DNA from 4 places in the Pantoea alfalfae genome. Region 4 is predicted to be linked to each of the others. Evidence: predicted binding sites of a transcription regulator. Region 4 holds the regulator's gene; each other region holds the start of a gene.
What was found. The regulator PurR, encoded in region 4, represses purine synthesis genes. The targets are predictions, from matches to a motif close to CANGCAAACGTTTGCNTG.
Positions count from the first base shown of each region.

Region 1: a site for PurR is predicted at 2,436-2,453, ahead of K6R05_RS17100 (nucleoside-specific channel-forming protein Tsx). Genes of this name have one in related genera too.
Region 2: a site for PurR is predicted at 4,436-4,453, ahead of purT (formate-dependent phosphoribosylglycinamide formyltransferase). Genes of this name have one in related genera too.
Region 3: a site for PurR is predicted at 3,496-3,513, ahead of guaD (guanine deaminase). Genes of this name have one in related genera too.

Region 1 covers NZ_CP082292.1:3,652,893-3,660,570, forward strand. The annotation lists gene K6R05_RS17090 (response regulator) at 397-1,056, shown strand; gene K6R05_RS17095 (sensor histidine kinase) at 1,053-2,408, shown strand; gene K6R05_RS17100 (nucleoside-specific channel-forming protein Tsx) at 2,688-3,554, shown strand; gene yjdN (VOC family metalloprotein YjdN) at 3,694-4,131, opposite strand; gene K6R05_RS17110 (LysR family transcriptional regulator) at 4,204-5,100, opposite strand; gene K6R05_RS17115 (amidohydrolase) at 5,215-6,528, shown strand; gene K6R05_RS17120 (M20 family metallopeptidase) at 6,525-7,678, shown strand, end outside.
Region 2 covers NZ_CP082292.1:1,755,972-1,763,649, reverse strand. The annotation lists gene copD (copper homeostasis membrane protein CopD) at 1-50, opposite strand, end outside; gene copC (copper homeostasis periplasmic binding protein CopC) at 55-432, opposite strand; gene K6R05_RS08180 (DNA polymerase III subunit theta) at 583-816, shown strand; gene exoX (exodeoxyribonuclease X) at 816-1,484, shown strand; gene K6R05_RS08170 (prolyl oligopeptidase family serine peptidase) at 1,478-3,541, opposite strand; gene K6R05_RS08165 (tellurite resistance TerB family protein) at 3,668-4,324, opposite strand; gene purT (formate-dependent phosphoribosylglycinamide formyltransferase) at 4,492-5,670, shown strand; gene K6R05_RS08155 (bifunctional 4-hydroxy-2-oxoglutarate aldolase/2-dehydro-3-deoxy-phosphogluconate aldolase) at 5,705-6,343, opposite strand; gene zwf (glucose-6-phosphate dehydrogenase) at 6,788-7,678, opposite strand, start outside.
Region 3 covers NZ_CP082292.1:2,023,629-2,031,306, forward strand. The annotation lists gene K6R05_RS09405 (MDR family MFS transporter) at 1-1,328, shown strand, start outside; gene K6R05_RS09410 (DUF1161 domain-containing protein) at 1,368-1,664, opposite strand; gene K6R05_RS09415 (DUF1283 family protein) at 1,710-2,033, opposite strand; gene K6R05_RS09420 (YnfA family protein) at 2,167-2,493, shown strand; gene ydfG (bifunctional NADP-dependent 3-hydroxy acid dehydrogenase/3-hydroxypropionate dehydrogenase YdfG) at 2,525-3,271, opposite strand; gene guaD (guanine deaminase) at 3,672-5,000, shown strand; gene xdhA (xanthine dehydrogenase small subunit) at 4,997-6,439, shown strand; gene xdhB (xanthine dehydrogenase molybdopterin binding subunit) at 6,429-7,678, shown strand, end outside.
Region 4 covers NZ_CP082292.1:2,235,856-2,243,533, reverse strand. The annotation lists gene punC (purine nucleoside transporter PunC) at 43-1,245, opposite strand; gene punR (DNA-binding transcriptional activator PunR) at 1,353-2,258, shown strand; gene purR (HTH-type transcriptional repressor PurR) at 2,255-3,280, opposite strand; gene cydH (cytochrome bd-I oxidase subunit CydH) at 3,562-3,651, shown strand; gene K6R05_RS10435 (C40 family peptidase) at 3,699-4,508, opposite strand; gene K6R05_RS10430 (Grx4 family monothiol glutaredoxin) at 4,873-5,208, shown strand; gene rnt (ribonuclease T) at 5,252-5,920, opposite strand; gene gloA (lactoylglutathione lyase) at 6,041-6,448, opposite strand; gene K6R05_RS10415 (alkene reductase) at 6,565-7,662, opposite strand.

The DNA of each region.
Region 1 (7,678 bases), 1.4 Mb from region 4:
TTTTTAATATTTATGTGATTTTGTGACAGTTAGCACAATTCATTCGCAGAGTTAATTTTCATTGCATAATTTTAACATTTCCTATTCATTGTCAGATTAGCGGAAGTGAAGCCTCTATCGAATAACAATTATTTTTAACACGTATTATTCATATAATGGTGTAGTTACATAATTCCTGCAGATTCAGGATAGCGTTTACTTATTCCTGAAAGCATCAACATTTTCACCCCTAAGCCATTAGTTTTATTCTCGTTTAATTTGAAGAATGCGGGTAGGGTTCTGATTGAGCACTGCAGATGCAGCCAACGCCGCCACAGCGCGAAGTATGACGGCGGATAATTCTGGCCTAACAATTGGTGAGTAAACTCTCTCTTATCTTTATGAAGGAGATCAGCCATGCGCGTGTTACTGGTTGAAGATGATGAAATGATCGGCGCGAACCTGCAACAGGCACTGCAGGGCGCGGGCTGGTCAGTAGATTGGGTGCGCGATGGCGTTTATGCCCAGAATGCCTGGAGCGAAGGCGGCTACAGCTGCGTGCTGCTCGATCTCGGCTTACCGCGCGATGACGGTCTGCAGGTTCTGCGCCGGGCGCGCGGGCGCGGCGACGCGACGCCGGTGCTGATTCTTACCGCACGCGACACCGTGGCGCAGCGGATACAGGGACTCGACAGCGGTGCGGACGACTACCTGCTTAAACCGTTCGATCTCCAGGAAGTCATGGCCCGGATGCGTGCCATTACGCGACGCAGCCACGGCGCAGCAGACTCGGTGCTGGGCAGCGGCGATGTCCAGCTGGATATGATGACCCGCGAGGTACTCTACAAAGGCCAGCGCGAGCAGCTGACGGCGCGGGAATATGCCCTGCTCTACGCGCTGCTGGAGCGGCCAGGTGCGATCTTGTCGCGCGAACAGCTGGAAAACCGTATCTACGGCTGGGGCGATGAGGTCAGCAGCAATGCAGTAGATGTGCTGATCCACGGCATGCGTCGCAAGCTCGACAACGACGTGATCCGTAACGTGCGCGGGCTGGGCTGGCGGGTTCCGGCAATATGAAACCTTTCACCTTTATGCGGTCATTACGCAACAAACTTCTCTCTACGCTGCTGATCATTCATTTGCTGATGATAGGCGGCGTCACATGGTATTTCTTCAGCTGTTACGGCGATATGGTCGGCACAATGAAGGACGATCAGCTGGCGAAAATCGCTGATGCCTGGTCTACCAATAAACAGATGCCCGCCCTGATGCCGATGCTTATCGCGCCGGATAAAGCAAAGAGCGCCTTTGTAGTCCAGCTCTGGGACGATCAGGGCCAGTTGCGGGCCAGCTCATGGCCGGAGTTGCAGGCCCCGCTGCAAAATCAGCGCGGGTATCACGATGTGCATGTGGGTCAGTGCGACGACTGTGAATGGCGTATTTTTACCCGGCCCGGCATGCCCGGCAGCGAGATCAAAACCATCCAGGTGATGCACAACCTCAGCTACATGAAAGCCTCGATGGTTAAGCGGGCGCTGTCGGCGATCATTCCGATGATCCTGATGATGCCGCTGTCGCTGCTGGTGATCTGGCTGGTGGTGCGCAAGATCACCCGGGATCTGCAGGTCGCTTCACGTCAGATTGCGGCGCAGGAGACACATCATCCGCACAATGTTTCACCTGAGGGCTTACCGGATGAGATCCTGCCGCTGGTAGCCGCTTACAACTCGCTGCTGAGTAAGCTGCGTGACGCCTGGTCGTCGCAGCGTCAGTTCCTGGAAGATGCTGCCCATGAGCTGCGTACGCCGGTAACAGCGGTGACGTTACAGCTGGAAAACCTGCGTCAGCATATTCAGCCAGGCGAAGCGAGCCGTCAGTTCAGCCAGCTGGAAGCGGGCGTCACGCGCACCCGTCACCTGGTCACACAGTTACTCAATGTCTCACGCCAGGATGACCAGAGCGTGGTGTCCAGCGTGGAGCATATTGAACTGGAAGATCTGCTGAAAGAGAGCATTGAGCAGCTGATGGTGGTGGCGGACAAACGCGGCATTGATATCGGCTTTAATGGCTCCACGCAGTACCGTCTGCAGGCCAGCCGTTCTGAATTGCGCAGCCTGTTCGACAACCTGATTGGTAACGCTATGTTGCACACGCCGGAAGGCAGCCTGGTCGATGTGCTGCTGCATCGGGTGGCGGGCAAAACGGTGGTCGATATTGTCGATAACGGACCGGGCATGCCGGAATCCTTTATCGAACGCGCGTTCGACCGTTTTACCCGTTCGCCTGACGTTAAAGCCCAGGGCAGCGGGCTGGGACTCTCCATTGTGCGTAACGTCGCACAGAAACATCAGATCCACGTTGCCCTTACCAACTGCCTGACACCACAGGGTGCTGTTTGTGGTTTGCAGGTTCGCGTCACCCTTCCCTGATCCCGCCTGTTTGATCACGAACCAGACAACGTAAACGGTTGCCTGGTTCCGTTCGATCCACATCGTTATTGTGAAGTTCGTCACATTTTAGCTGAATTGTAATGCAACACTTTTTGACAAACGTGAGCAAAATCTATTTTCTATCGATCTGTTACAGGCACGCTACGCGGGCTGAAGAACGGGTTGTTATTCGCTGTGAAACCCTCATTCCCATCAAGGGACCGATTTCTCTCTGACTGCGTCTGGTGTGCGGCGGTCAAAAGCATGTGGCTGATAATAATGAAATATAAAACGTTGATAGCAGGTGCCGTGCTGGCATGTTCATTGAGTGGTGCTGCGCAGGCCGCTGAAAGCGATCCACAGTATGTCTCCGACTGGTGGCATCAGAGCGTGAACGTGGTAGGCAGCTACCACACGCGTTTCGGACCGCAATTTAATAACGACGTTTATCTGGAATATGAAGCGTTTGCGAAGAAAGAGTGGTTCGATTTCTACGGCTATCTGGACGTGCCTAACTTCTTCGGCGTGGGCAACAGCAATGCCAACGGCGTGTTCGACCACGGTTCACCGATGTTTATGGAGATTGAACCGCGCTTCTCTATCGATAAGCTAACCGGCACCAGCCTGGCCTTTGGCCCGTTCAAAGAGTGGTATTTCGCCAATAACTATATCTACGATATGGGCCGCAACAGCGACAACCGCCAGAATACCTGGTATATGGGTCTGGGCACCGATATCGATACGCACAGCGATGTCGGCCTGTCGCTGAACGTCTACGCCAAATATCAGTGGGAAAATTACGGCGCGGCAAACGAAAACAGCTGGGATGGCTATCGCTTCAAGGTGAAATACTTCGTGCCAATCACCACGCTGTGGGGCGGTAATCTGGGCTATGTGGGCTTCACCAACTTCGACTGGGGTTCTGACCTCAACGAGAAAGGCGGTTCATCACGCACCAGCAACTCTATCGCCTCCAGCCACATTCTGTCACTGGGTTACAATCACTGGCATATTTCTGCAGTGGCGCGTTACTTCCACAACGGCGGACAGTGGGCGGATGGTCAGGAGCTGAACTTCGGCAAAGGGCCATTTGAAGTGAAATCGACTGGCTGGGGTTACTACCTGGTAGCGGGTTATAACTTCTGATAATGATGACGGGCGGCTGAAAAAAACGCCCGTTGCACAGGAGAACTGGCCTGGGGCATTAACGCCTCCAGGCCAGCTCTCCTCCAGGCCAACTTTTGAGAGGCAGGTTTAGCCACTCAGTCCTGCATCTGAACGTCGTTTATTCCTGCGGCTTCTCAACGTTGATGCGCCATGGAATGTTGAACTTATCGATAAACATCGCGAATCCATTCGACCAGAATGTCTCCTGCCACTCAGTTGTCACCTTGCCGCCTGCCGACAGTTTCTCAAACCAGGCTTTACCCTTTTCGACATCAGTGGTGGAAAGGCTGACCGCATAACCGGCATGTTCAGACGCGGGCGGCTTCTCAGTATTGCCGTCGCTCAGCATCAGCTCACCGTCACCGATACGCAGCTGGGCATGCATGATCTTTTCTGGCGGCTGCGGCGCGGCAGACTGATCGCCGACCTGCTCACCCTGATCCGGCATATCACCAAATTTCATTTTAGAGAGCAGCTCTCCCCCGGTCGCCTGCAGATAAAAGTCGATAGCCTCTTCACAACGGCCATAGAGAAACAGATAAGGACTGACTTGCATCGTAACCTCTATTTGTCGGGTGGATTTTTACAGTACCTCTATAGTGTAGACGATCGACTTTACCCCCTGATTTCATTGACAATAACGCCGAAAGAGTTGTGCCATATAACTGCTCATCGGCGTCAGCGCGGTGTCTTTGCGCTGGATCAGATAGAAGATCGCTTTCGGTAAGGGCTCGTCGAGCGTCAGCGCCACCAGCGACCGGCCCAGAATCGGGTCGTCAATGACGTCGACCGACAGAATACTGATGAAATCGCTTTGCGCCACCAGGCTGGTGCAGGCCATAAAGGTTTCACAGGTCACCACGATTTTGGGTGCCATGCCGCGTTCACCAAACAGATCGTGCAACAAGCGGTAGTAACTGCCTTTAGGCGTTGGCATCGTCCAGTCCGCCTGCTGTAACTCCGCCAGAGAACGCGCCTTTTCCAGCGGATGGCCTTTGCGCACCACTACCTTGTACTCGCGCTCCATCATCCGCTCATACATCAGCTCCTGATCGAGATGGCTCTGATCGTAGGTATTAATGGTGAAATCGAGCGCCCCCTGACGCAGTTCATGCACCATCGACACCAGCTGGCCTTCAACGATGCGCACCTTCACCAGCGGGTATTCGCGATGAAACTGGTTAATCACCTGCGGCATAATGGTGCGCGCCACGCTGCCACCGACGCCGATATTCACCTGACCGCCACCCAGTCCCAGCCGCTGCTGAATATCCTCTTCGGCAACCCGCAGCTCTGCCAGCACCAGGCTGGCATGCCGAAAAAAGTTATCACCGATATCGGTTAACACTACGCCCTGCTGACGGCGGATAAACAGCTTTGCCCCCAGCTCGCGCTCCAGTTCCTGAATCGCTTTGGTTAACGCCGGTTGTGACAGCCCGGAAAGACGGCTTGCCGCCCGGATACTGCCCTGTCGCGCCACGTCAGTGAAGGCGCGCAGCTGATGGAGCTTGAGATTGGCAGACATAATTTTGCGATAACCGTTGTTTATCAGTCACAAGATATTCGCATCTTATGCCGGTCAATACCATTGTGTAGATTCGGAACAGTGCATAAAAAATCAACAACGAGGAGAGAGCCGATGAAACCCCTTTCAGACCACGTCAGCGCCCGGCTGCCACAGCTGCAACAGTGGCGTCGCGACTTCCATCACTATGCCGAATCGGGCTGGCTGGAGTTCCGCACCGCCACCTTAGTCGCTGAAGAGCTGCATAAGCTCGGTTATCAACTGAAGCTGGGCCGTGAGGTCATCGACGCTGACGCGCGGATGGGCTTGCCCGACGAGGCGGTGCTGAAGCAGCAGGAAGCGCGCGCGCTGCAACAGGGCGCGCTGCCGCAGTGGATCAGCCACTTCTCCGGCGGATTCTGCGGCATCGTGGCAACGCTCGAGACCGGCCGTCCCGGCCCGGTGATGGGCTTCCGCGTCGATATGGATGCCCTGGATCTCAACGAGAGCCAGGCTGACGATCATCTGCCGCAACGTGAAGGGTTCGCCTCCTGCAACGCAGGCATGATGCACGCCTGCGGGCATGACGGCCACACCACTATCGGGCTGGGTCTCGCCTCGGTGCTGATGGCGATGAAAGATCAGCTCAGCGGTACGATTAAACTGATCTTCCAGCCCGCCGAAGAGGGTGTGCGCGGCGCAAAAGCGATGGTGGCGGCGGGCGTGGTCGATGACGTTGATCGCTTCACCGCGATTCATATCGGCACCGGCGTACCGGCAGGCGAAGTGGTGTGCGGCAGCGACAGCTTCCTCGCCACTACCAAGCTGGATGTTCACTTTACCGGCGTCGGTGCCCATGCGGGCGGTCGTCCTGAAGAGGGGCGTAATGCCCTGCTGGCCGCCGCACAGGCAACGCTGGCGCTGCATGGTTTAACCCAGCACAGCGGCGGCGTGGCGCGGGTCAACGTGGGCGTGCTGCAGGCCGGAACCGGCCGTAACGTGGTGGCCGACTGCGCCCTGCTGAAAGTCGAAACCCGTGGCGTGACCAATCAGGTTAACGACGATATTTATCAGCAGGCGCTGCGGGTGATTGCCGGTGCAGCGGCGATGTATGGCGTTGAGCAGCAGGTTTCACTGATGGGTGCCGCGCGCAGCTGTACGCCGACGCAGCCGTGGGTCGATTTCATCCATCAGCAGGCAGACGCGCTCGGTATCTTCGACTCGGTGGTCGATCGTAAAGCGCAGGCGGCAGGGTCAGAAGATGCGACTTACATGATGGAGCGAGTCAAAGAGCGCGGCGGCCAGGCCTCTTACGTTATTTTTGGCTGCGCGCTGGCGGCGGGCCATCACAACGCGAAATTCGACTTTGACGAGCGGGTCATGCCGGACGCTATCACACTGCTGGCCACCCTGGCGCTGAACCAGGCGCAGTATAGGGGCTCACGATGATGGAAGACTTTATTGCCGACTATATCCATCGTCATCAGCTTCGTTTCAGCACGCTCAGCGACGCCATCTGGGACACACCGGAGACCCGCTTTGCCGAAACCCGCTCGTCAGCCCTGCTTTCTGATGCGCTGGCAGAAGAGGGATTCAGAGTGGAACGCGGCGTGGGTGGCATCGATACGGCGTTTATCGCCAGTGCGGGCAGCGGCAAGCCGGTGATTGCCATCCTTGGCGAGTTCGATGCGCTGGCGGGCCTGAGTCAGCAGGCGGGCTGCGCCCGGCCACAACCGCTGGAAGCCAACGGCAACGGCCATGGCTGCGGTCACAACCTGCTCGGCACGGCAGGTGTTGCAGCGGCCTGCGCCGTGAAAGCCTGGATGGAACAGCATCACACGGGTGGCACGGTGCGCTTTTACGGCTGCCCTGGCGAAGAGGGCGGTTCGGGCAAGACTTTTATGGTGCGCGAAGGGCTGTTTGACGACGTTGATGCCGCCGTGACCTGGCATCCGGAGGGGTTCAGCGGCATGTTCAATCTGCGCACCCTCGCCAATATTCAGGCGGCGTTCAGCTTCAAAGGGGTTGCGGCGCACGCGGCCAATTCTCCCCATCTGGGCCGAAGCGCCCTGGATGCCGTCACGCTGATGAATACCGGGGCCAATTTTCTGCGCGAGCATATTGTTCAGGAGGCACGTCTGCACTACGCCATCACCAACAGCGGCGGTGTATCGCCGAACGTGGTGCAGGCCGATGCGGAGGTGCTCTACCTGATCCGCGCCCCGGAACTGCCACAGGCGCAGGCGATTTATGAACGGGTGATCAATATCGCCAGGGGTGCAGCGCTGATGACCGACACCACGCTGACCGTACGTTTTGACAAAGCCTGCTCGGATTACGTGCCGAATCGCGCGCTGGAAGCGGTCATGGAGCGTTATTTGCATCAGTTTGGTTTGCCCGACTACAGCGACGAAGAGCGCGCGTTTGCGGCCGAACTGCGTGCCACCCTGACCGATGACGATCTGCGCAATGCCCGGCTCAATGTCGCCCGCACCGGTGGCGAAGCCGGGTATGCCTGGGCTGAACAGCTGGGCGACAAACTGTTTATGGATGAGGTTGCGCCCTATGCGGTCACGCGTGAGCTGCTTTATGGCTCCAC
Region 2 (7,678 bases), 480 kb from region 4:
ATCACGGCAGCGAAATGCAGTCCGCGCAGCAGGATCCAGAAGGTGTTCACCGGGTTACTTCACGCTGAAGCGATAGCTTCCTGCAGTTTTATGTCCATCCACTGACAGCACATGCCAGTTAACCTGATAACTCCCCGCTTTCAGCGGCTGAGGAAGACCGACAATCAGGCGATTTTTCTGGTCAGACTCAACGCGGGCTTTGGCGGTCGCGACCGGCTTCTGTTCACTGTCCAGCAACGTAACGCCGCTGAAGGCCGCTTCAATATCTTCACTGAAGTTCAGCGTCAGCGCATCGGGGGATGTCGTCACCTGCGCTTTGGCTGACGGGATAGAAGTCTGGAGATGCGCATGCGCGGCGGCCAGCGAGCTGAATGCCATCAGTCCTGCTGTCGCCAGCGCAATAACCATGCGGGAAATGGGTTTTTTCTGCATAATATCATCCTTTTAACCGCCGCCAGGGCGAAAAACGTGGCAAAAGGATACGCTGCTGCATTTGCACTGTCGAGGCCAGCGATGCGATCCTTATCCTTGATTCAGACCGCCGAAAACATTACTTTTGCCGGCTATCGTCAGGAGAATATTATGAGCCATAACCTTGCCGTGCTGTCCCAGGAAGAGAAAGACAAGATCAATGTCGATTTGGCGGCAGCGGGCGTGGCGTTCAAAGAGCGCTATAACATGCCGGTCGTCGCCGAAATGGTGGCGCAGGAGCAGCCCGAAGCGCTGCGTGACTGGTTTCGTCAGCGTCTGATGCAATACCGCCAGGCGTCACTCAGCCTGTCGCGCCTTCCTTATGAACCGAAGATGAAGCAATGATGTTTCGCGTTATCGATACCGAAACCTGCGGTCTGCAGGGCGGCGTGGTGGAAGTCGCGTCCGTGGATGTGGTCAACGGTCAGATTGTGAATCCGATGAGCGATCTCACCCTGCCCGACCGCCCTATCAGCCGTCAGGCGATGGCGGTGCATCGCATCACCGAAGCGATGGTCGCCGGTAAACCGACGATTGAAGAGGCGATCCCGCGCTATTACGGCAGTGCTTTCTACGTGGCGCATAACGCCAGCTTTGATCGCCGGATGCTGCCGGAGATGTACGGTGAATGGATCTGCACCATGCAGCTGGCGCGCCAGCTCTGGCCGGGCATTAAATATGGCAACCAGGCACTGCGTCATTCGCTGAAGCTGGATGTGACGCCGCCTGCTGACCTGCATGCCCACCGCGCACTCTATGACTGCTATGTCACAGCGGCGCTGCTGATTCGCATTATGGAGGTCTCCGGCTGGGGGGCCTCCGAGATGATTGTGCGTTCACAACCAGCGGCCCAGCGCGACGATATTCTGCCGTTCGGCAAATACCGCGGCCAGGCGATTGCAGTGATTGCGAGAAAGGATCCGAGCTACCTGAAGTGGGTGCTGAATAATGTTAGCGATCTGCGCCCGCCATTACGGCAGGCGCTGAATAAGTACCTGTCGGAGTCTCAGTAGTCCTGAGCTGGCGGCAGGGTACCCTGTGCCAGTCCGAGCAGGAAGGTGTACTCCATCGCGATGCCCTCGTAGGCTTTGTAACGCCCCGACTTCCCGCCGTGACCGGAATCCATATCGGTGCAGAGCAGCAGTAGGTTGTTATCGGTTTTCATCGCTCTCAGCTTCGCCACCCACTTGGCCGGTTCCCAGTACTGCACCTGTGAGTCATGCAGGCCGGTCGTGACCAGCAGGTGGGGATACGTTTTCGCCTCAATGTTGTCATAGGGGCTGTACTGGCGGATGTAGTAGTAATATTCCGGATCGTTGGGGTTACCCCACTCGTCATATTCACCCGTGGTCAGCGGAATTGACTCATCCAGCATGGTGGTGACCACATCCACAAACGGCACCTGCGCCACGACGCCGTGGAACCGCTGAGGCGCCAGATTAATCACGCCACCCATCAGCAGGCCGCCTGCACTGCCCCCCATCGCATAGAGCCGTTCCGGGTGGCCGATGCCGCGCGCCACCAGCGCATCCGTGACATCAATAAAGTCGGTAAAGCTGTTCATTTTGTTCAGCAGGCGACCGCCGTCATACCATTGCTGCCCCAGCTCACCGCCGCCGCGCACCTGTATCAGCGCATAGACAAAGCCGCGATCCAGCAGGCTCAGACGGCTGACGCTAAAATCGGCATCCATGCTGCTGCCGTAGGCACCATAGCCATAGACCAGCATCGGGTTCTGACCGGGCTGATAATGTTTGCGGTGATAGACCAGCGACACCGGCACTTCAGTGCCATCGCTGACTTTAATCCAGTGGTGCTCACTTTTGTAATCTTCCGCGTTGAAGCCTTTAACCTGGCTCTGCTTCAGGATGCGGCGTTCGCCGGTATCCATGTCCAGTTCAAACAGCGTGGTCGGCGTGGTCATCGACGAATAGCCGTAGCGCAGTTTGCTGGTACGCGGCGTCGGATTATAGGCCAGCCAGGTCACATAGGTGGGATCGTCAAAGGCGATGCCGCTGGTTTCGCCGCTGGCCCAGTTAATCTGACGCAGGCTGGTTAAACCGCGCTGGCGCTCCTCAACCACCAGCCAGTCGCGGAATAGCTGGAAATCCTCCATCACCACCTGTTCCCGCGCCGGGATGAGTGTTTCCCAGCGTGACTCATCCAGATAACGACTGCGGTAGAGACCGAAGTTTTTGCCTTCGCGGTTTGAGCGAATGAAGAACTGATGATCGTAATGGTCGATGCTGTATTCATGGTCGCGACGGCGCGGCAGAAAGACATGTGGCTGCGCATCGGGGAAGTTCGCATCGATAAGCTGAATTTCACTGGTGTTGGTGCTGTAGAGCGCAATCATGATGAACTGCTTAGAGGTGCTCTTGTGCACGCTGAGATGGTAAGTGTCATCCTGCTCTTCGTAGACGAGCTTGTCCTCCGACTGCGGCATCCCCAGTTCATGTCGCCACACCTGATAAGAGAGCAGCGTCTGCGGATGTTTCCGCACATAGTAGATCGTGCGCGAGTCGTTGCCCCAGGCGAAGCTGGATGAGGCGTTACTCAGCACTTCAGGATACCAGCTGCCACTCTCCAGGTTGCGGAACCGGATGCCGTACTGGCGTCGCGACAGGAAATCTTCGGCCAGCGCCATCACCCGGTTATCGGGGCTGATGTGCAGCGCGCCCATCGTGTAAAAATCGCTGTGCGAGGCGCGCTGGTTAGCATCCAGCAGCAGGCTCCACTCGCCAGACTCCTCGCTTGCTGCCGGTTGACGGTAATAAGCCGGATATTCGTTACCACTCTGATAGCGGCTCTGATAGCGATAACCGTTTTTCACATAGGGCACAGAGTGATCTTCCGGCGGCAGTCGATCGATAATCTCTTTTAAAACCCGGTCCTGCAGCGGCTGCTGCGATGACATGATTTTTTTGCCGTAATTGTTTTCGGCACGCAGGTAATCAAGAACCTCGCTGTTTTCGCGTTTGTCGTCGCGCAGCCAGTAGTAGTCGTCAACGCGCGTCTCACCATGCAGCGTCATCTCATGGGGAATTTTTTTTGCGATGGGTGCTTTCATCCATCCGTCTCCGTGAACGTAATGATCTGTAAGCGTAACACTTCAGCCGTGGGAAGCCAGGTATGACGAGAGAAGCTGCCGCTGACGAATCACGTTCTGTGACCTGCCAGCGGACGTTTGAAAGGATTAACCGGCGGGCAGACGGGCTTTTTCAGCCTCCAGATCCTGCTGGATGCCGTCACGCACATCCTGAGGAATTTTCAGCGCGTCGCCCAGCGCGGAGAGATAGCTGCGTTCCATAAAGTGATCGACGTCAATAGCGGCACAGCTCAGGAAGTAAAGCTCCAGCGCCTCTTCCTCATTTTTCACATCGGCGGCCAGCCACTGCGGATCCAGCGGGCGGTTCATCGCTTTCTGAATCAGCTGCTCTGCATCCTGGCCGTAACCGGACTGATGAATATTCTGCTCAATAGCTGCCCGCTCCTGATCGTCGATGTGTCCGTCACTTTTAGCGGCAAACACCAGCGCCGTGACCAGACGTTCAGCGCGCTGATCGACTGGCGTCTGGGCCACGCCAAAGTCAGGTTCATTCTGGTGCGCTTCGCTGACCCGCTGCTTGTATTTGTTCCACAGCAACGCTCCTGCGGTCGCACCACCACCAATAATCAGCGCTTTACCGCCATATTTTGTCAGCAGTTTGCGTGAAGACTTACTGGAGACAAGCATTGCGGCCAGACCGCCCAGCGCACCCGGCGCCAGCATGTCACTTAAGCCGCTGCCCGATTTGCTTTCACCGCCCTTCTTAGTCAGTACCGACTGAATCTGTTGCAACCAGTTGTTCATCATCCACTCCTTTTTGAGATGTCAGCCCGCTATCCTGACCAAAAGGATGTCAGGAAACGTCAGAGCGGGAAAAGTACGGCAAACGGCGGTGTCGTATGTACGAAAGATGAGAACGCAAACGTTTTCGTTTATACTTGCGCGCGAATTTTGACTGCTTAGAGGAATGTATGACGACTCTCGGAACAGCGCTGCGTCCGGCGGCGACGCGCGTAATGCTATTGGGTTCAGGTGAACTGGGTAAAGAGGTGGCGCTGGAGTGTCAGCGTCTGGGTGTGGAAGTCATCGCAGTTGATCGTTACGCCGATGCCCCGGCGATGCATGTCGCCCATCGCAGTCATGTGATTAATATGCTGGATGGCGCAGCGCTGGCTGCGCTGATTGCCGAAGAGAAGCCAGACTTTGTGGTGCCGGAAATTGAAGCCATCGCTACAGATACACTGGTTGAGCTGGAGCAGCAGGGCCAGCGCGTGGTTCCGACCGCCCGCGCCGCAAAGCTGACTATGAATCGTGAAGGCATTCGTCGCCTTGCGGCTGAAGAGCTGGCGTTGCCGACCTCAAGCTATCGCTTTGCCGACAGCAAAGCGCGTTTTGATGAAGCCACAACCGAAATCGGCTTCCCGTGCATTGTAAAGCCGGTGATGAGTTCATCCGGCAAAGGTCAGAGCTTTATCCGCGACGTCAGTCAGCTTGAGAAAGCCTGGGATTATGCGCAACAGGGTGGCCGCGCCGGTGCCGGTCGCGTCATCGTCGAAGGCGTTGTTAACTTCGATTTTGAGATCACCCTGCTGACCATCAGCGCGGTCGACGGGATTCACTTCTGTGCGCCGATTGGTCACCGTCAGGAGGATGGCGATTATCGTGAATCCTGGCAGCCACAGCAGATGAGTGAACTGGCGCTGCAGCGAGCGCAGGATGTTGCCGCGCAGGTGGTGAAGGCGCTGGGCGGCTATGGCCTGTTTGGCGTTGAGCTATTTGTCTGCGGTGATGAGGTGGTGTTCAGTGAAGTATCACCTCGTCCTCATGATACCGGCATGGTGACGCTGATTTCACAGGATTTGTCAGAGTTTGCGCTGCACGTACGGGCGTTCTTGGGTCTGCCGATTGGCGGGATTCGTCAGTATGGTCCATCGGCATCTGCCGTTATCCTGCCGCAACTGACCAGCCAGAATGTGCAGTTTGTGAATGTCGAAGCAGCACTGGGGGCCGGTCTGCAGCTGCGGCTGTTCGGGAAGCCGGAGATCAGCGGGCAGCGTCGTCTTGGCGTTGCGCTGGCCAGCGGTGACAGCACCACGCAGGCGATTGCGCGTGCAGTGGCCAGCGCAGCGGCGGTTACGGTTCAGGGGTAAATTTGTGCGGTGAGCAGACGCTCACCGCCATTACTTACTTCGCGCCTTCGACAGCTTCGCGTGCCAGGCGGGTGATGCGATCCCAGTCGCCCGCTTCCAGGGCGTCGTTGGGTACCAGCCAGGAGCCGCCGATGCACAGCACGCTTTTCAGCGCCAGGTAGTCACGGTAGTTGGCGGGAGAGATGCCGCCGGTCGGACAGAAACGTACCTGCGGAAAAGGTCCGCCAATCGCCTGCAGCGCTTTCACGCCGCCATTCGCTTCTGCCGGGAAAAACTTAAACTCGCGCAGACCATAGTCCATACCGGTCATTAACTCTGAAACGGTGCTGATGCCCGGAATCAACGGAACCGGCCCTTCAACCGCCGCTTTCAGCAGCGATTCTGTTACGCCAGGACTGATAACAAACTGCGCACCGGCATCGGTCACTTCCTGTAACTGCTGCGGATTAATCACCGTTCCTGCCCCGACGATCGCATCCGGCACTTCTTTGATCATCGCACGCAGTGCATCCATCGCTACGGGCGTGCGCAGCGTCACTTCCAGCACTCTGACACCGCCTGCCACCAGCGCTTTCGCCATCGGCACAGCGTGTTCCAGTTTGTTCACCACGATGACCGGCACGACAGGTCCGGTGGTCAGAATCTGTTCAGCACTCGTTTTCCAGTTTTTCATCAGTTCCCCTTGCTTGATAACACCGGGATTGTGGCCCGGTCATGGAGCATCGGCTCCTGCCCTGTAATTTGCGTCACTACCATACATGATCCGCTTCCTGAGCGTCTATCCTCCTGCGCCGATTTTGAAACAGCAGTTCAGTTTTATTCATATCCGCTGGCCCGGTTTAAAAGCGAAAAAAAAGCCCGCATTGCGGGCTGTAACTGCAGATGAAGCCAGGTTTCGTATTTGCCTGGCCGCAATGTCTTAGTTTAAGGCGCAGGGAACACGGGCAGAGGAGGAAAGCGTCCCGCGCCATGGACGGCGCGGGCCGAGCGGCCAGGGATTGGCGCAAGCGCCTTTCCGATCTGACCGTGTTCCTTTCGCAGTCACAGTCTTACAACAGACCGGGCTGATATAATCACCCATCTCACCACCGCGTTACGGGCTTCATCATCACTTCAGTTATTCAAACTCGTTCCATGAGCGGCCATCGCGGGTGATCATCGCCACCGAGGCTACCGGGCCCCAGGTGCCGGCCTGATACGGCTTGGAAGAGTCACCATCCGCCGCCCAGGCTTCAATAATGGAATCGACATAGGTCCATGCGGCTTCAACTTCATCGCGACGCACAAACAGCGCCTGGATACCGCGCATGCTCTCCAGCAGCAGACGCTCGTAAGCATCGGCAAGGTGCGACTGGTTGAACGTCTCGGAGTAGCTCAGATCCAGCTTGGTGGTCTGCAGCTTGTGCTTGTGATCGAGGCCCGGCACTTTGTTCAGGATCTCGATATCCACGCCCTCGTCCGGTTGCAGACGAATGGTCAGCTTGTTCTGCGGCAGCTCTGAGTAGGAATCTTTGAACAGGTTCATCTCAGGGTTTTTAAAGTAGACCACGACTTCGGAACACTTGGTCGGTAAACGCTTGCCGGTACGCAGGTAGAACGGCACGCCTGCCCAGCGCCAGTTGTCGATATCGACACGAATTGCGACGAAAGTCTCCGTAGCGCTCGTTTTATTGGCACCCTCTTCTTCCAGGTAGCCTGGCACTTTTTTACCCTGTACAAAGCCCGCAGTGTACTGACCGCGTACGGTTTTCTCACGCACGTTGGTCTGGTCGATGCGGCGCAGCGAGCGCAGCACTTTAACTTTTTCGTCACGGATGCTGTCGGCGCTAAGATCGGACGGCGGCGACATGGCGATCATGGTCAGAATCTGCAAAAGGTGGTTCTGAATCATGTCACGCATCTGACCCGCTTTATCGAAGTAACCCCAGCGGCCTTCGATACCCACCTCTTCGGCCACCGTGATCTGCACGTGGTCGATGGTGCGGTTATCCCAGTTGTTCACGAAGAT
Region 3 (7,678 bases), 210 kb from region 4:
TTTCTCAGTTTGGCTGGGTCTTCTCAATCTATCTGCTGACTCAGGCGGTCAGCGTGCCGCTATACGGGCGGCTGGCGGATATGGTGGGTCGGAAAACGATGTTATTTGTCGGCACCGCCATCTTCCTGGTGGGATCGGTGCTGTGTGGCTTTGCCCACACCATGACCTGGCTGATTCTTTTCCGGGCGTTTCAGGGCCTGGGAGCGGGCGCGATTATGCCGCTCAGCTCCACCATTGTGGCCGACATCTATTCACCGCGTGAACGCGCCAGCGTGCAGGGCTGGCTCTCCAGCGTGTGGGGTGTGGCGGCGATAGTCGGGCCATTGACCGGCGCCTGGCTGGTGCAGCACTTTAGCTGGTCGGTGATTTTCTGGGTCAATCTGCCGATAGGCCTGATCAGCATGCTGATGCTGGCGCGCTGGTTACCGGCGCACCAGAAGGAGGAGACAGCGAAGCCGCTGAATCTGGCGGGCAGCAGCTGGCTGATGCTCTGCGTGACCGCGTTGCTGATTGCGCTGTTGCAGGCCGAACAGCTTGGCGTCTGGCTGGTGCCGTTCCTGCTTTTCTCCCTGTTCGCAGGCTGGCAGCTTAAACGCCATGAGCAGCGTTCAGCGGCACCGCTGTTTCCGCTAATCATCTGGCGCAGCCGGCTTATTGTGGCGGGCAATGCGGGCAACCTGATTATCGGGGCGGCTATGATGGGCATCAGCGCGTTTCTGCCCACCTGGATTCAGGGGATACACGGCGGCTCACCGTTACAGGCGGGCAGTGTGCTGGCGATGATGTCAATTGGCTGGCCGCTGGCCAGCACGCTGAGCGGCAGGCTGATGCTCCACACGTCCTACCGCTTTACCGCCCAGCTTGGCGCGCTGTTGCTGGTCGCTGGCAGCGCCTTGCTGCTGTTCCTGCAGCCCGCCAGCTCCCTCTATCAGGCAGGCTTCACGGCGTTTCTGATTGGCACCGGCATGGGGATGACCAGTACCACCTTCCTGGTCTCTGTGCAGAACCAGGCGGACTACCAGATCCGCGGGATCTGTACCGCGTCTATCATGTTCAGCCGGATGATCGGGTCGGCGGTGGGGACGGCGATTATGGGCGCGGTGCTGAATCTCAATCTGCAGTGGCGACTACCGCAGGTGCAGGATCCGGTACAGCAGGTCATGTCTGAATCCAGTCGTCAGCAGTTACAGCCGGAAAACCTGCAGCAGATGGTGGCGGCGATAGCCGTCTCACTGCACTGGGTGTTTGTAGTCGCACTGGTCATTGCGCTGTTTGCGGTGGGGGTGGCATGGATGATGCCGCGTCAGCGGCCGGAACAGGCGGACTAGCTGGCAGGGCGACAGGATGTCGCCCTGGTTTGACGTTGACTACTGTGCTGGCGCGTCCTGAGAACTGCCGGCACTGGCAGGGACGCTGGCTTCATCGTCACGGCCTGTTCGCTTGTAAACAATCTTTTGTGTGTCGTTTTCACAATGTCCGACGACCTGACCGCCCGCCTGATCAACCTGATCGTTGGCAACAACGTCGAGACTAAAACCTGATTCAGGCACACCGTTCTGAATGATTTTCTGGCTGATATCGGCTTTCACCGATTCACAGGATGCCTGCGCCATCAGCGGCAGAGATAAAAACGCCGCGCTTAACAAAACCCTCTGTAGCTTCATCACGTCTTCCTTATGTTAGTCGTCCGTCATTACTATAGCTCAAATTTACGGCGCTACCGGGCGACCTGAACGGCGATCCAGGCAACGCAGGGTGTTAGGTTCCCAGTACGCGTTGAGATTGAGGCTCTGCTCGCACTTGTCTCGGGTATCAAAGGCGCGGTCGGTTTTATCAAACTCTTTTTCGACGCGGGTGTTTACTTTGTTGCGCAGCATACGTGTGTCATTCCATTGCTCTTTGTCCTGACGCGCTGCTTCATTGCTCAGCGCAGAACTGCCATCTTCAATGATCAGACGGTTAGTATTCGCAGTGGCAGTCAACGCCGCGGTAGAGAGCAGCACCATCAGCACGGCAGGGATCATTTTTTTCATCACAATATCCTTTAGTTAACGCAAACATCGCCATCCGGGACGGCTGTTGCAGCGAGTTCTCATAGTATATCATCGCCGTTTCTTTGCTCACCAGCGGTGAGTCGTTTGTTTACGTTCAGGAGAGGTAAGGGTGCTGATTAAGACCGCCTTGCTGTTTTTTATAACCGCGCTGGCGGAGATCACCGGCTGCTTTCTGCCGTGGCTATGGCTTAAAAAAGGGGGATCGGCGTGGCTGTTACTGCCTGCCGCGGCCAGTCTGGCGCTGTTTGTCTGGCTGCTGACTCTGCATCCGGCTGCCAGCGGACGAGTGTATGCCGCCTACGGTGGCGTCTATGTGCTCACCGCACTGCTCTGGTTACGGGTGGTGGATGGCGTGAAGTTAAGTGCGTGGGACTGGAGCGGGGCACTGATTGCCTTTAGCGGCATGCTGATCATCGTCATGGGCTGGGGACGCGGTTAACGCCAGCCATCATGGCTGGCGCGGCAGAGGCTTACGGCTTATGTACTTTAAGACCCGCCAGCGTCTGGCTGACCGGCATCATCTCCAGACTATTGATATTGACATGCTTAGGCAGCGTGGCGACCCACCAGACCGCTTCTGTCACATCCTCTGGCGTCAGAGCAGTAGCGCCTTCATAGACCTGACCGGCTTTGTCATCATCGCCTTTGAAGCGCACGTTGGAAAACTCGGTGCCGCCAACCAGACCCGGCTCAATGTCGGTCACACGCAGCGCGGTGCCGTGCAGATCGGTTCGCAGGTTCAGGCTGAACTGGCGCACAAAGGCTTTGGTCGCCCCATAAACGTTGCCTCCGGCATACGGCCAGCTGCCGGCAATGGACCCGATGTTGATGATATGACCTGCATCCCGCTCCACCATCTGTGGCAGCAGGGCACGGGTCATATAGACCAGCCCCTTGGTGTTGGTGTCGATCATGTTTTCCCAGTCTTCCACGTTAGCCTTGTGCGCAGGCTCAATGCCCAGTGCCAGACCGGCGTTATTAACCAGCACGTCGATATTGCGCCATTCGGCCGGTAACTGTGCCACCGCCTCTTCAATAGCGGCACGGTTACGCACATCCAGCTGCACGGTATAAAGGTTGTCGCCCAGCTCATCCTTCAGCGCTTTCAGACGTTCAGCGCGTCGGCCGGTCGCAATCACTTTGTGACCGTTCTCAATAAAGCGGCGGGTGATGCTTTCACCAAAACCGGCAGTCGCGCCGGTGACAAAGATAATCATCTCACTGTTCCTTATGCCATTTTCAGAGTCGAGGGCTTCACCATAGCATTTCATTTCTGCTTCTGCGCGAGGAAAAGCAGCCTGGCCCGTAAACGGATTTTAACGGGCATCCCGCTGCGCCTTTTCAGGGCAGTCTGCACCGCAAAAGGGCAGATTGTCTGGCAACAGGCCATACTCACATTAAGTCATCCGGGCTATATCGAATCGCAACCGTTTGCATCGGCTTCGCAAACGGTTGCGACGCTAACGAAGGCCACCTTTGTTGCGCAACGCTTAACTTTTTCGATAGGGTTTTGATTTTAAAGGGTTTTGTTGTATTTCAGATCTGGCACGCAGGTTGCAAGATTTTTACAGAGATTCATCTGCAGATAATCAATCGCGCTTTCAGAAAGGACATACCATGCTATCAGCAACCGATATGGCGATACGCGCCAGCTTTTTTGACTTCACAGGCGTGGTGGATCATCCCGACGACCTGACCGGAAAGGCTCGCTATCTGGAGGATGGCCTGCTGCTGCTGCGTGACGGACACGTGGTTGGGCTGGATAGCTGGGAGAACAGCGAGGCGAGGCTGGCGGGCCAGCCTGTTACCGATATGCGCGGCAAACTGATTGTGCCTGGCTTTGTCGATACCCACATTCACTATCCACAGACGGAGATGATTGGTGCCTTTGGCGAACAGCTGCTGGAGTGGCTGAATCACTACACTTTCCCGGTTGAAGCGCAGTATCACTGCCCGGATCACGCCGCAAAGATGTCCGCCTTTTTCCTGCATCAGCTGCTCTCCAACGGCACCACCAGCGCGCTGGTGTTTGGCACCGTGCATCCGCAATCCGTCGATGCGCTGTTCAGCGCGGCCGAAGCCCTGAACATGCGGCTGATTGCCGGCAAAGTGATGATGGATCGCAATGCACCCGACAATCTCATCGAAACCCCGGAACAGAGCTACCAGCAGACGCGAGCGCTGATTGAGCGCTGGCACAAGCGTGGACGGCTGAATTATGCACTGACACCGCGCTTTGCGCCGACCTCATCCCCGCAGTTGCTGGAGAAAGTGCAGCAGCTGCGTCAGGCGTTTCCGGATACCTGGCTGCACACTCATCTCAGCGAAAACCCGCAGGAGGTTGCCTGGGTAAAAGAACTGTTCCCGGAGCGTGAGGGTTATCTGGATGTTTATCATCATTACCAGTTGACGGGTCGCCGCAGCGTGTTTGCGCACTGCCTGCATCTGGAAGAGCAGGAATGGCAGTGTCTGCACGATACCGATTCCTCCATTGCCTTCTGTCCTACCTCAAACCTGTTCCTCGGCAGCGGCCTGTTTAACATTAAACGCAGCTGGCAGCAGGGCGTGAAAACAGGCATTGGCACCGATGTCGGCGCAGGCACCACCTTTAGTATGCTGCAGACCCTGGGCGAAGCCTACAAGGTAGGCCAGCTGCAGCACTACCGGCTCAGCGCCGCCGAAGCCTTTTATCACGCCACGCTGGGCGGAGCGCACGCGCTGGATCTCGACCATGCAATCGGGAACTTCAGCGTCGGTAAAGAGGCGGACTTTGTGGTGCTCGATCCGGCGGTCTCTGCGCTTCAGCAACTCCGCATCGGCAACAGCAAAGACATCTGGGAAAAACTGTTTGTATTAATGACGCTGGGCGACGACCGCAACATTGCCCAGACCTGGGTCGGTGGTCGTCCGGTCTGGCAGCGCGATGCACAGGAGCAAGCCGCATGATCCAGTTTCTGTTAAATAACCAGCTGGTCAGCGAAGATGCGCTCGACCCGAATCTCACGGTGCTCAACTACCTGCGCACTTGTCAGCATCGGCCTGGCACTAAAGAGGGCTGCGCCTCCGGCGACTGCGGTGCCTGCAGCGTCACGCTGGGTAAAGCTGTCGGCGGTGAGATGCAGTATGAAACGATCAACAGCTGCCTGACGCTGGTCTCCGCGTTACAGGGCAAACAGCTGATCACGGTTGAGGATCTGCGCCACGGTCGCGCACTGCATCCGGCGCAGCAGGCAATGGTCGACTGCCACGGCTCACAATGCGGATTCTGCACGCCAGGCTTTGTAATGTCGCTCTTCAGCCTGCAAAAAAAGTCAGCGGGCTGGGATCGGCATCAGGCGGAAACTGCGCTGGCGGGCAATCTCTGCCGCTGCACCGGCTACCGGCCAATCATGGCTGCGGCCGAACAGCTCTGCTCGCAGCCGGTCAATGACCAGTTCGATCACAGTGCCGCCAGCACCGTACAGCGGCTGGCCGCGCTGGCTACTCCGGAAATGCAGGAGATAGGCGTTGAGGGTCATCGCTGCTTCCTGCCAAAAACTCCGTCCCAGCTGGCCGCAATCTATCAGGCACATCCCGATGCGAAGCTGATTGCGGGTGGCACCGATCTCAGCCTGCAGATCACCCAGCAGCATAAAAAAATACCGCTACTGATTGCACTTGAGCAGGTTGCCGCGCTGAAAGTCTGCAGCGAATTTGACGATCACTATCTGCTGGGTGCAGGCGCATCGCTACAGCAGGTCAGCGAGTTTCTTGCCAGCCGCATTCCCGGCGTCAGCGAGATGCTGCAACGCTTTGCTTCACTGCAAATCCGTTTGCAGGGGACACTCGGCGGTAACATCGGTAATGCATCACCCATAGGGGACGCGTCGCCGGTGCTGCTGGCCCTCAATGCCAGCTTGCTGCTGCAGCGCGGTGAGCAGCAGCGGAGCCTGCCGCTGGATCAGTTCTTTACCGGCTATCGCCAGACGCAGCTGGAAAAAGGGGAGTTTATCCGCGCCATTCGCATCGATAAAGTGACGGTGTCACCAGATTTTGTTGCCTGGAAAGTCTCTAAACGGCTGGATGATGATATCTCCGCCGTGTTCGCTGCCTTTAACCTGCAGATGGAACAGGGCGTGGTAAGTTCCGCCCGTATCGCCTTTGGCGGCATGGCGGCCACACCGCAACGCGCCCGGCACTGTGAACAGGCGCTGGTCGGTCAGCTGCTGAGTTCCGTGACAGTGTCACGAGCAGCCGCCGCGCTGGCAGAAGATTTCCAGCCGCTTTCTGATTTCCGTGCCAGCAGTAACTACCGCCTTCAGGTGGCACGCAATCTGCTCCGCCGCTACTGGCATCGCCACCACGGCGAAATCACCTGCCTCGAGGTCTCCCGCTATGTCTCATAACCGTCCTGAACTCAACGAAGAGGTGATCAAGGCGCAGTATGCCGCGGATTTACAGAGCGGCGTGGGTCGCAGTCATCGTCATGAGAGCGCGGAAAAACATGTCTCCGGCGAGGCGCGTTTTATCGACGACAAGCCGGAATTGCCTGGTCTGCTGCACCTCTGTCCGCGCCTGAGTGAGCATGCTCATGCGCGCATCCTGCGCATAGATATGCAGCCCTGTTATGCCGTGCCCGGCGTGGTGAGCGTATTAACCTGGCAGGATGTGCCGGGCATCAATGATGTCGGGCCGCTGGAGCCGGGCGATCCGCTGCTGGCACATGACAAAGTAGAGTACCTGGGGCAGATCGTGATTGCGGTGGCGGCGGAATCCCCTGACGCTGCGCGTCTTGGCGCGGCCGCGGCAGTGATTGAGTATGACGTGCTGGAACCGTTGCTGGATGTGGAGCAGGCGCTGGCGCAGGGCAGCTTTGTGCAGGAACCGCACATTCACCAGCGCGGGGATGCAGACGCGGCACTGGCACGCGCGCCGCATCGGGTCAGCGGATCGTTCCATATCGGCGGCCAGGAGCATTTCTATCTGGAAACCCAGACGGCAATGGTCATTCCTGGCGAAGATCAGCAGTTGCAGGTCTTCTCCTCAACCCAGAATCCCACCGAAGTGCAGAAGCTGGTGGCGGAAGTGATGGGCATCAGCCTGAATCAGGTGACCATCGATATGCGCCGGATGGGCGGCGGCTTTGGCGGTAAAGAGACACAGGCGGCCGGGGTTGCCTGCCTCTGCGCGATCGTGGCGCGTCAGACCGGCCGGGCGGCAAAGATGCGGCTCTCACGCCGCGACGATATGCGCGTCACCGGCAAACGCCATCCGTTCTTTGTACGCTACGACGCGGGCGTTGAAGAGGACGGGCGTCTGTGCGGCATCAGAATCGATCTTGCCGGCAACTGCGGTTATTCGCTGGATCTTAGCGGATCAATCGTCGATCGTGCCATGTTCCACGCCGATAACGCTTATTACCTCGGCGATGCGCTAATAACCGGCTATCGCTGCCGCACCAATATGGCCTCGAATACCGCCTATCGCGGTTTTGGCGGACCGCAGGGCATGGTGGCGATTGAACAGATCATGGATCATATCGCCCGCGACCGTGGACTGGACCCACTGGCGCTGCGCAAGCGTAACTATTACGGCAAGCAGGAGCGTAACATCACCCATTACCACCAGCAGGTAGAGGATAATCT
Region 4 (7,678 bases):
TCAATGACTTATTGTTAGGATGCTAACGAAAAAGTCAATGTGTCACTGGTTATCCTGGCAGGCAGGTTGCGGAGAGGCAACAACAGATTGTGCGCTTGCGGTACGCTGCATGGCGTAACCGAGTAGCGCCAGCAGAATCGTTACCGTCATTATCAGCGTAGTGGTAAACAGCGCCTGGGTTAATCCGGCAGAGACTGCCAGGCTTGCAGCGAAGCAGAGTCCGAGTTGTAAGGTGTTCTGCAATGCGGCCGCTTTACCGGTGGCGTGCGGGAAGGGCGTCAGCGCACTGGAAACCACAATCGGATAAATTGCGCCGTTAGCCAGCGCCATCCCACAGAACGGCACCATCAGGCTCACCAGCGTACTGTTGCCTGCAAGTGCAACAGCAAACAGCGCCAGAATGCTCAGGCTGTAGACGCCTAACAGCCAGGGGAGCAGCTGTGCGCCGTTAAAGCGGTTGAGCAGGGCGCGACAGCCAAATCCACCGATTAAAAAGGCGAGGGTCTGGGGTACATAACTCAGGCCGATATCGGCGGGCGAGAGACCCAGATCCGCCAGAATGAACGGCGATCCGGTCAGCCAGGCAAAGAAGCTGGCAGAACAGGCAGAGTAGATCAGCACGTTGCCGCTGTAGACCCGGGATTTCAGCAGGGTGAGAAAGCCGGGCTGTGCTCCTTTTTCGCGTGCTTCCGGGCGTACTGTGGGCAGACGCAGGGTGGTCAGAATCAACGCCACCGCAATCAGTGTCAGCACCAGAAAAATCGAACGCCAGTGGAAGTGACCGATCAGCCAGGCACCCAGCAACGGGGCCAGCGCCGGGGAGAGCGCAACCAGCGGCATAATCGTTGCAAAGACTTTGTTGGCGCGCGCGGCGGGGTAGCGATCCACCACCAATGCCTGCCAGCTCACGGCGGCAGCACAGACGCCAATGGCCTGCACAAAGCGCAGCGCCAGCATCAGAGTAATATCATTCACCCACAGCATGCCCGCACAGCCGACGCCAAACAGGGTCAGTCCGGCCAGCAGCACCGGCTTACGGCCGATGCGGTCGGAGAGCGGTCCCCAGAAAAGCTGACCCACGGCAAAGCCTCCCAGAAAGAGGCTCATACTGGCGCTAATCAGGCCGGGCGAGGTATTAAAGGTGTGCTGCATCGCACCAAAGGCGGGCAGATACATGTCAGTGGCTAAAAAGCCGAGCATGCTCAGCAGGGCAAGATAGGGCATAAATCCTTTATTCGACAGCATCTCATTCTCATTTTTGCAGGATAAACGCGGCAGAGTGTAAAAGGTGCGTTTGCCGCTGTGAAACGGTAATATTTGCCGGTTGCTGTTAAAATTTTTGAAGGCAGATTATGTGGTCAGAATATGCATTAGAGGTCGTTGACGCGGTTGCCCGAGGGGGCAGCTTCAGCGCAGCCGCGCAGGAGCTGCATCGGGTACCTTCTGCCATCAGCTATACAGTGCGTCAGCTGGAAAACTGGCTGGCGGTGCCGCTGTTCGAACGCCAGCATCGTGAAGTGGTGCTGACGCCAGCAGGCGAACATTTTGTCCGGGAAGGGCGCAGCGTCATCAAAAAAATGCTTGCTACACGGCGGCAGTGTCAGCAGCTGGCCAATGGCTGGCGCGGGCAGCTCAGCATTGCCGTTGACCGTATCGCCAAACCTCAGCGCACCCGGCAGCTGGTCAAAGATTTCTATCGCCACTTCCCCGATATGGAGCTGATCATCAGCTATGAAGTTTTTAATGGTGTCTGGGATGCGCTGGCCGATGGCCGGGTAGAAGTTGCGATTGGGGCCACACAGGCAATTCCGGTGGGCGGACGGTTTGCGTTTCGCGATATGGGTACGCTCAACTGGCGCTGCGTGGTCGCGCCCGATCATCCGCTGACGCAGGCGAGCCAGATAGATGACGACACGCTGCGTAGCTGGCCGTCCCTGGTGCTGGAAGATACATCACGCGCACTGCCGCGTCGTATGACATGGACGCTGGATAACCAGCGCAGGCTGGTGGTGCCGGAGTGGCAAACCGGACTGGAATGCGTGCAGGCGGGCTTGTGCGTGGCGATGGTGCCGGGGCATCTGGCCAGGCCACTGCTCGACAGTGGCGAGCTGGTGGAGCTAACGCTTCCGGTAGCATTTCCGGACAGCCCCTGCTGCGTTAGCTGGGCCGAGGATCGCGCATCACCGGCGACAGGCTGGTTGCTCAGCTATCTGGGTGATACGCAAACGCTTAATCAGGAGTGGTTAAGCGAGGATTAGCGGCGATAGTCGCGGAACGGACCATCGGCCACTGAACGGCGCTCAATCAGCGTCGGATGGACTTCAATCGTTTGTGACACTTCGCGCTTACTGGTGATGCGGTCGAGCAGCATATCCAGCGCCTTCTCACCCAACTGGGCTTTAGGCTGATGCACCGTGGTCAGGGCAGGGGCGAAATAGCGTGCGTTGCGCACATTGTCATAACCGATTACCGAAATATCCTGCGGCACGCGCAGACCCATCTCGTCGGCGGCGCAAATGGCCCCCATCGCCATGATGTCGCCGCCGCAGAAGACGGCGGTCGGGCGCTGCTTTTGCGACAGGATCTGCTGCATCGCCTGATAACCCGACTCTGGCTCAAAGTCACCCTGCACAATCCACTCCGCGCGCGGCTGAATTCCCGCTTCTTCCAGTGCCTTCAGGAAACCGGCATGGCGTCCGCCGCCGGTATTGCGCTCCATCTGACCCGGAATGGCACCGATATCGCGGTGTCCGCGTTCAATCAGATAGCGTCCCGCCAGATAGCCGCCCTGGAAGGCATTATCGAGAACCGTATCGGTAAAGTCGGCGCGCGATTCGCCCCAGTCCATCACCACCATCGGGATATTGCGGTTCTCTTCCAGCATCTGCAGCAGATCGTCCGGATACTCAGAGCACATCACCAGCAGGCCATCGACACGCTTCTGCGCCATCATGCTGAGGTAGGCGCGCTGTTTTTGCAGGTCGTTATGCGCATTACCCAGAATCAGCGTATAGCCTTTATCAAAACAGTGATTTTCAACCGCCTCAATAATTTCAGCGAAATAGGGCGCTTCGCTGGAGGTGGCAAGCAGACCCAGCGTCTTGGTGTGGTTTACTTTCAGACTGCGTGCTACAGCGCTCGGCGAGTAGTGCAATTCTTTAATTGCCTGCCAGACCGCCTCGCGCGTCTCTTCAGCGACAAAGCGGGTTTTATTGATGACGTGCGAAACGGTGGTCGTTGAGACGCCAGCGCGTTTCGCCACATCTTTAATTGTTGCCATGAAAATCGGACTCCAGTCCTTACCTAACTCTATGATAAGCGTAATGTTAAACGTTTGCGTCTGCTCAGGGTTTTTTCCGCAAAAATGCGGCTTTTCTGGCCGGTAAACAGGCTTCTGGCGGAGAAAAAACGCCTCAAAAGATGCGCAAACGGAATCAGGGTTGCACGCGTTGCGCAACAAAGGCGAGATTCTAACAAGGCTGAACGGATAAAACGAGATTTTTACCGGACCCTGTGGGAAAATGCCATATCCCTACAAAGTGTGTGACTAAGGAGCAAACAATGAGTACCGATCTTAAACTGGCGTTAATGACCACTGTCGGCTGTCTGCTGATGATTGTGGCTTTCAGTTTTACCGCCATTCTGCACTAATAAAAAAAGCCGGGATTATCCCGGCTTTTTTCGGACTGTAGTGCTGCTCAGCGAATGGTTTTCGGCGTCATCACCCGACGGGCACCAATATAGTGGCGCTGCCAGTAATCTTCGCCTAATGCACTGATCTGAATATCTTTGCCGGTACGTGGCGACTGAATAAACTTGCCATCGCCCAGGTAAACGCCGACGTGGTCCGCCGTACCGCGACCGTTAATGCGGAAGAAGACCAGATCGCCTTTCTCAAGCGATTCACGCTTAATCGGTGCTGCGTCACGCAGGTGATACATCTCGTTAGCGGTACGCGGGATCTTAAACTTCACCAGATCTTTATAGGCATACCAGACCAGACCGCTGCAATCGAAACCAGTATGTGGTGAGGTGCCGCCCCACTGATACGGTTTACCCAGCTGTCCCATCAGCTTCGTCATCGCGGTTTCTCGCGCTTTCTGGTAGCGCTGACGGTGTGATTTGCTCATTTTAATCGTGCCAGGTTCGCTGGTGGTGACCTCAGCGGTTTTCAGCAGGCGCTGATGACCATAGCGTTTTTTTTCTTTATTTTTTTCTTTGCTTTTGCTGATACGGGCGGTTTTAAGCGAGGTCTTCTTAGCAGGCGTCTGTTTAGCAGTGAGTTCGACTTTTTTCTGTTTTTTCGTTTTGAGTTTTTGAACAGGGCTGAGGCGAGTTTTTTTGGTCACCGTTTTTACCTGGCGACGCTTGCGGCGCTCATCATCGCGCGCACTCTTTTTTTCTGCTTTATGCGTACTGACGTTCACCGGCGTGTGCGGGGAAGCAGCAGCGACGTTGAAAAACAGTTGCGCAAAGGCCAGCATGAAAAGCGTAATGATTAAACGCATAGTCCGTTGATTAGTTAAGTTGTCAGGGCCACTACGCACCGCGACAAAGTTGAGATTAATCTGATCCAGGATCAGTGCCCAGGCCATTCTAGTCCAGTTCTTTTAAAAACTGTAATGCCTTTTAATATTAATCTTTGCAACCCATGCAATCGCGCTGAAAATGAACATTTTCAGCATCTTATCTCAACGAAATTATTACGAATTATTAAACTGTTACCAGCTGTTAATAATCAGGCATTCAGGCGTCCCGAGGCGGAACTTAACAATGATGGCGATTTAATCGGACAGCGGTAAAATCTCGTTTTCAGTCACGCTGCGAAGTCGCTACAATAAACAAACACGAAGTAACGAATTAAGGAAGGCAATTATGAGTACTGTAGAAAAAATTCAGCGCCAGATCGCAGAAAACCCGATCCTGCTGTACATGAAAGGTTCCCCGAAACTGCCAAGCTGCGGTTTCTCTGCACAGGCGGTGCAGGCGCTGTCAGCCTGCGGTGAGCGTTTTGCTTACGTGGATATTCTGCAGAACCCGGACATTCGTGCCGAGATGCCGAAATTCGCTAACTGGCCGACCTTTCCGCAGCTGTGGGTCGATGGTGAGCTGGTTGGTGGATGCGATATCATCGTTGAGATGTTACAACGTGGTGAGCTGCAGACACTGATCAAAGAGACTGCAGAAAAGTTTAAAGAAGCAGAATAAAAAAAGGCCGACATCATGTCGGCCTTTTTCATTGTGGCATCCCTTATGCGGAGGCGCAGGCGTCTGCGTCGCCCTCGGCGAAGGGCAGTGGCCAGCCGCCCAACCGTTTCCAGCGGTTTACCAGCTCGCAGAACAGTGTCGCTGTCTGCTGAGTGTCATAGAGCGCAGAATGCGCCTGCGTACTGTCAAACTCCATTCCCGCCGCAATACAGGCTTTCGCCAGCACCGTCTGACCCAGCACCAGTCCGCTCAGGGCCGCAGTATCAAAGGTGGCAAACGGGTGAAACGGGTTGCGCTTCAGGCTGGCACGTTCTGCTGCCGCCGACATGAAATTCAGATCAAACGTGGCATTGTGCGCCACCATAATGGCGCGATTGCAGCCGCTGTCTTTAATGCCCTTGCGGACCATTTTGAAAATGGCATGCAGTGCTTCATATTCACTGACTGCGCCGCGCAGCGGATTACTCGGATCGATACCGGTAAAGGCCAGCGCTTCCGGATGCAAAAGCGAGCCGACAAAGGGTTCGACGTTGAAATGCAGCGTCTGATCAATCTGAATCCATCCCTCTTCATCCATTTTCAGCGTGATAGCGGCAATCTCCAGTAACGCATCGGTTTGCGCATTGAAACCCGCGGTTTCAACGTCGATCACCACCGGATAGAAGCCACGGAAACGTTGATTGAGTGCATTAGGGGAATTCGATTCAGACATCAGGATCTCGTTGCAGAAAAAGGGCAGCGCGTATTATGGCAAAAAACAGGGCCGGGTGCAGCAGATGAAGCGCAGAGAAGGGGATTCAGCCCACCTGATCAGGCAGGCTGAGAGGCAGGTTTAGTTGCCCAGGCCGTTACCGGCATCTTTGTTTTCGATCAGTTCGATTTTGTAGCCATCGGGATCTTCAACAAAGGCAATAATGGTGGAGCCGCCTTTGACCGGGCCCGCTTCACGGGTCACATTGCCGCCATCTTTGCGGATACGTTCGCAGGCTGCTGCTGCGTCATCGACGCCCAGCGCGATATGACCATAAGCATTACCGAGGTCATATTTATCAACGCCCCAGTTGTAGGTCAGCTCGATCACCGCACCTTCGCTTTCGTCGGTGTAGCCCACGAATGCCAGGGTATATTTATATTCGGTGTTTTCACTCTGACGCAGCACGCGCATGCCCAGCACACGGGTGTAGAAATCGATTGAACGTTGCAGATCGCCAACGCGCAGCATGGTATGAAGTAAACGCATAACATCCTCTTTTAAATAAAACGCCATCGCCGGATGACCCAGGCGCTAAGTATAGCGACGAAAATCGCCATTGAATAATGGCTGCCGTCATCGTCCCGGACGGCAGCCCAAACGGATTACAGCGTCGGGTAGTCGATATAACCTTCCGCGCCGCCGCCGTAAAAGCTTTCCGGACGCTGTGGGTTGAGTGGGGCATCCTGCTGGAGACGCTCAACCAGGTCCGGGTTAGCAATGTAATCACGACCAAACGCAACCGCATCGATCAGACCGCGACCAATCAGATCATCTGCTTTCTCAACGGTGTAGGCACCGGCACCAATGATGGCACCCGGGAAGAGATCACGCACTTTCTGACGGAATGCGTCGGTGTAAGGCTGACCACCGGCCCAGTCTGGCTCTGAGAGATGCAGATAGGCGATGTTGCGTTTTGCCAGCTCGCCGATGTACCACAGCGCCGCTTCTTCTTCGTCCGGACCGTTGTCCAGATTCTGGAAGCTGCCGATAGGCGAGACGCGGATACCAATGCGATCGGCAGACCAGTTAGCGATCACCGCATCGACCACTTCCAGCGCAAAGCGACCGCGTTTTTCGATGCTGCCGCCATATTCGTCAGTACGCTGGTTTGAACCCGGCGCCAGGAACTGATGCATCAGGTAGCCATGCGCGGAGTGCAGCTCAAGCAGGTCGAAGTCTGCTTCACGTGCGTTCGCCGCAGCCTGACCAAAATCGGCTACGATCTGCTGGATCTCAGGCACGGTCAGTTCGCGCGGTACAGACGTGTCTTCGCGATAGACGCTGCCATCTTCAGCACGCAGTGACGTACGCGTACCCGCAGCAATGGCTGATGGCGCGACCGGTGCTTTGCCTTCCGGCTGCACGCTGTTATGCGAGATACGGCCGGTGTGCCATAACTGTACTGCGGTGTGACCGCCCGCCTGATGGACACCTTCGTTAATCACTTTCCATGCGGCAATCTGTGGCTGAGTATGCAGGCCTGGCGCACCGGCATAGCCTTTTGCCTGGAAAGAAATCTGGGTTGCTTCGGTGATGATCAGACCGGCGCTGGCGCGCTGACGGTAATACTCCGCCATCATCGGGGTAGGGATGTCGCCTGGCTCAATGCTGCGCAGACGGGTCAGCGGTGCCATAAATACGCGGTTTGGGACGGTAATTGCGCCAACTTTCAGCGGACGAAACAGCTGGGTACTCGCCATAATAGCTCCTGATTAG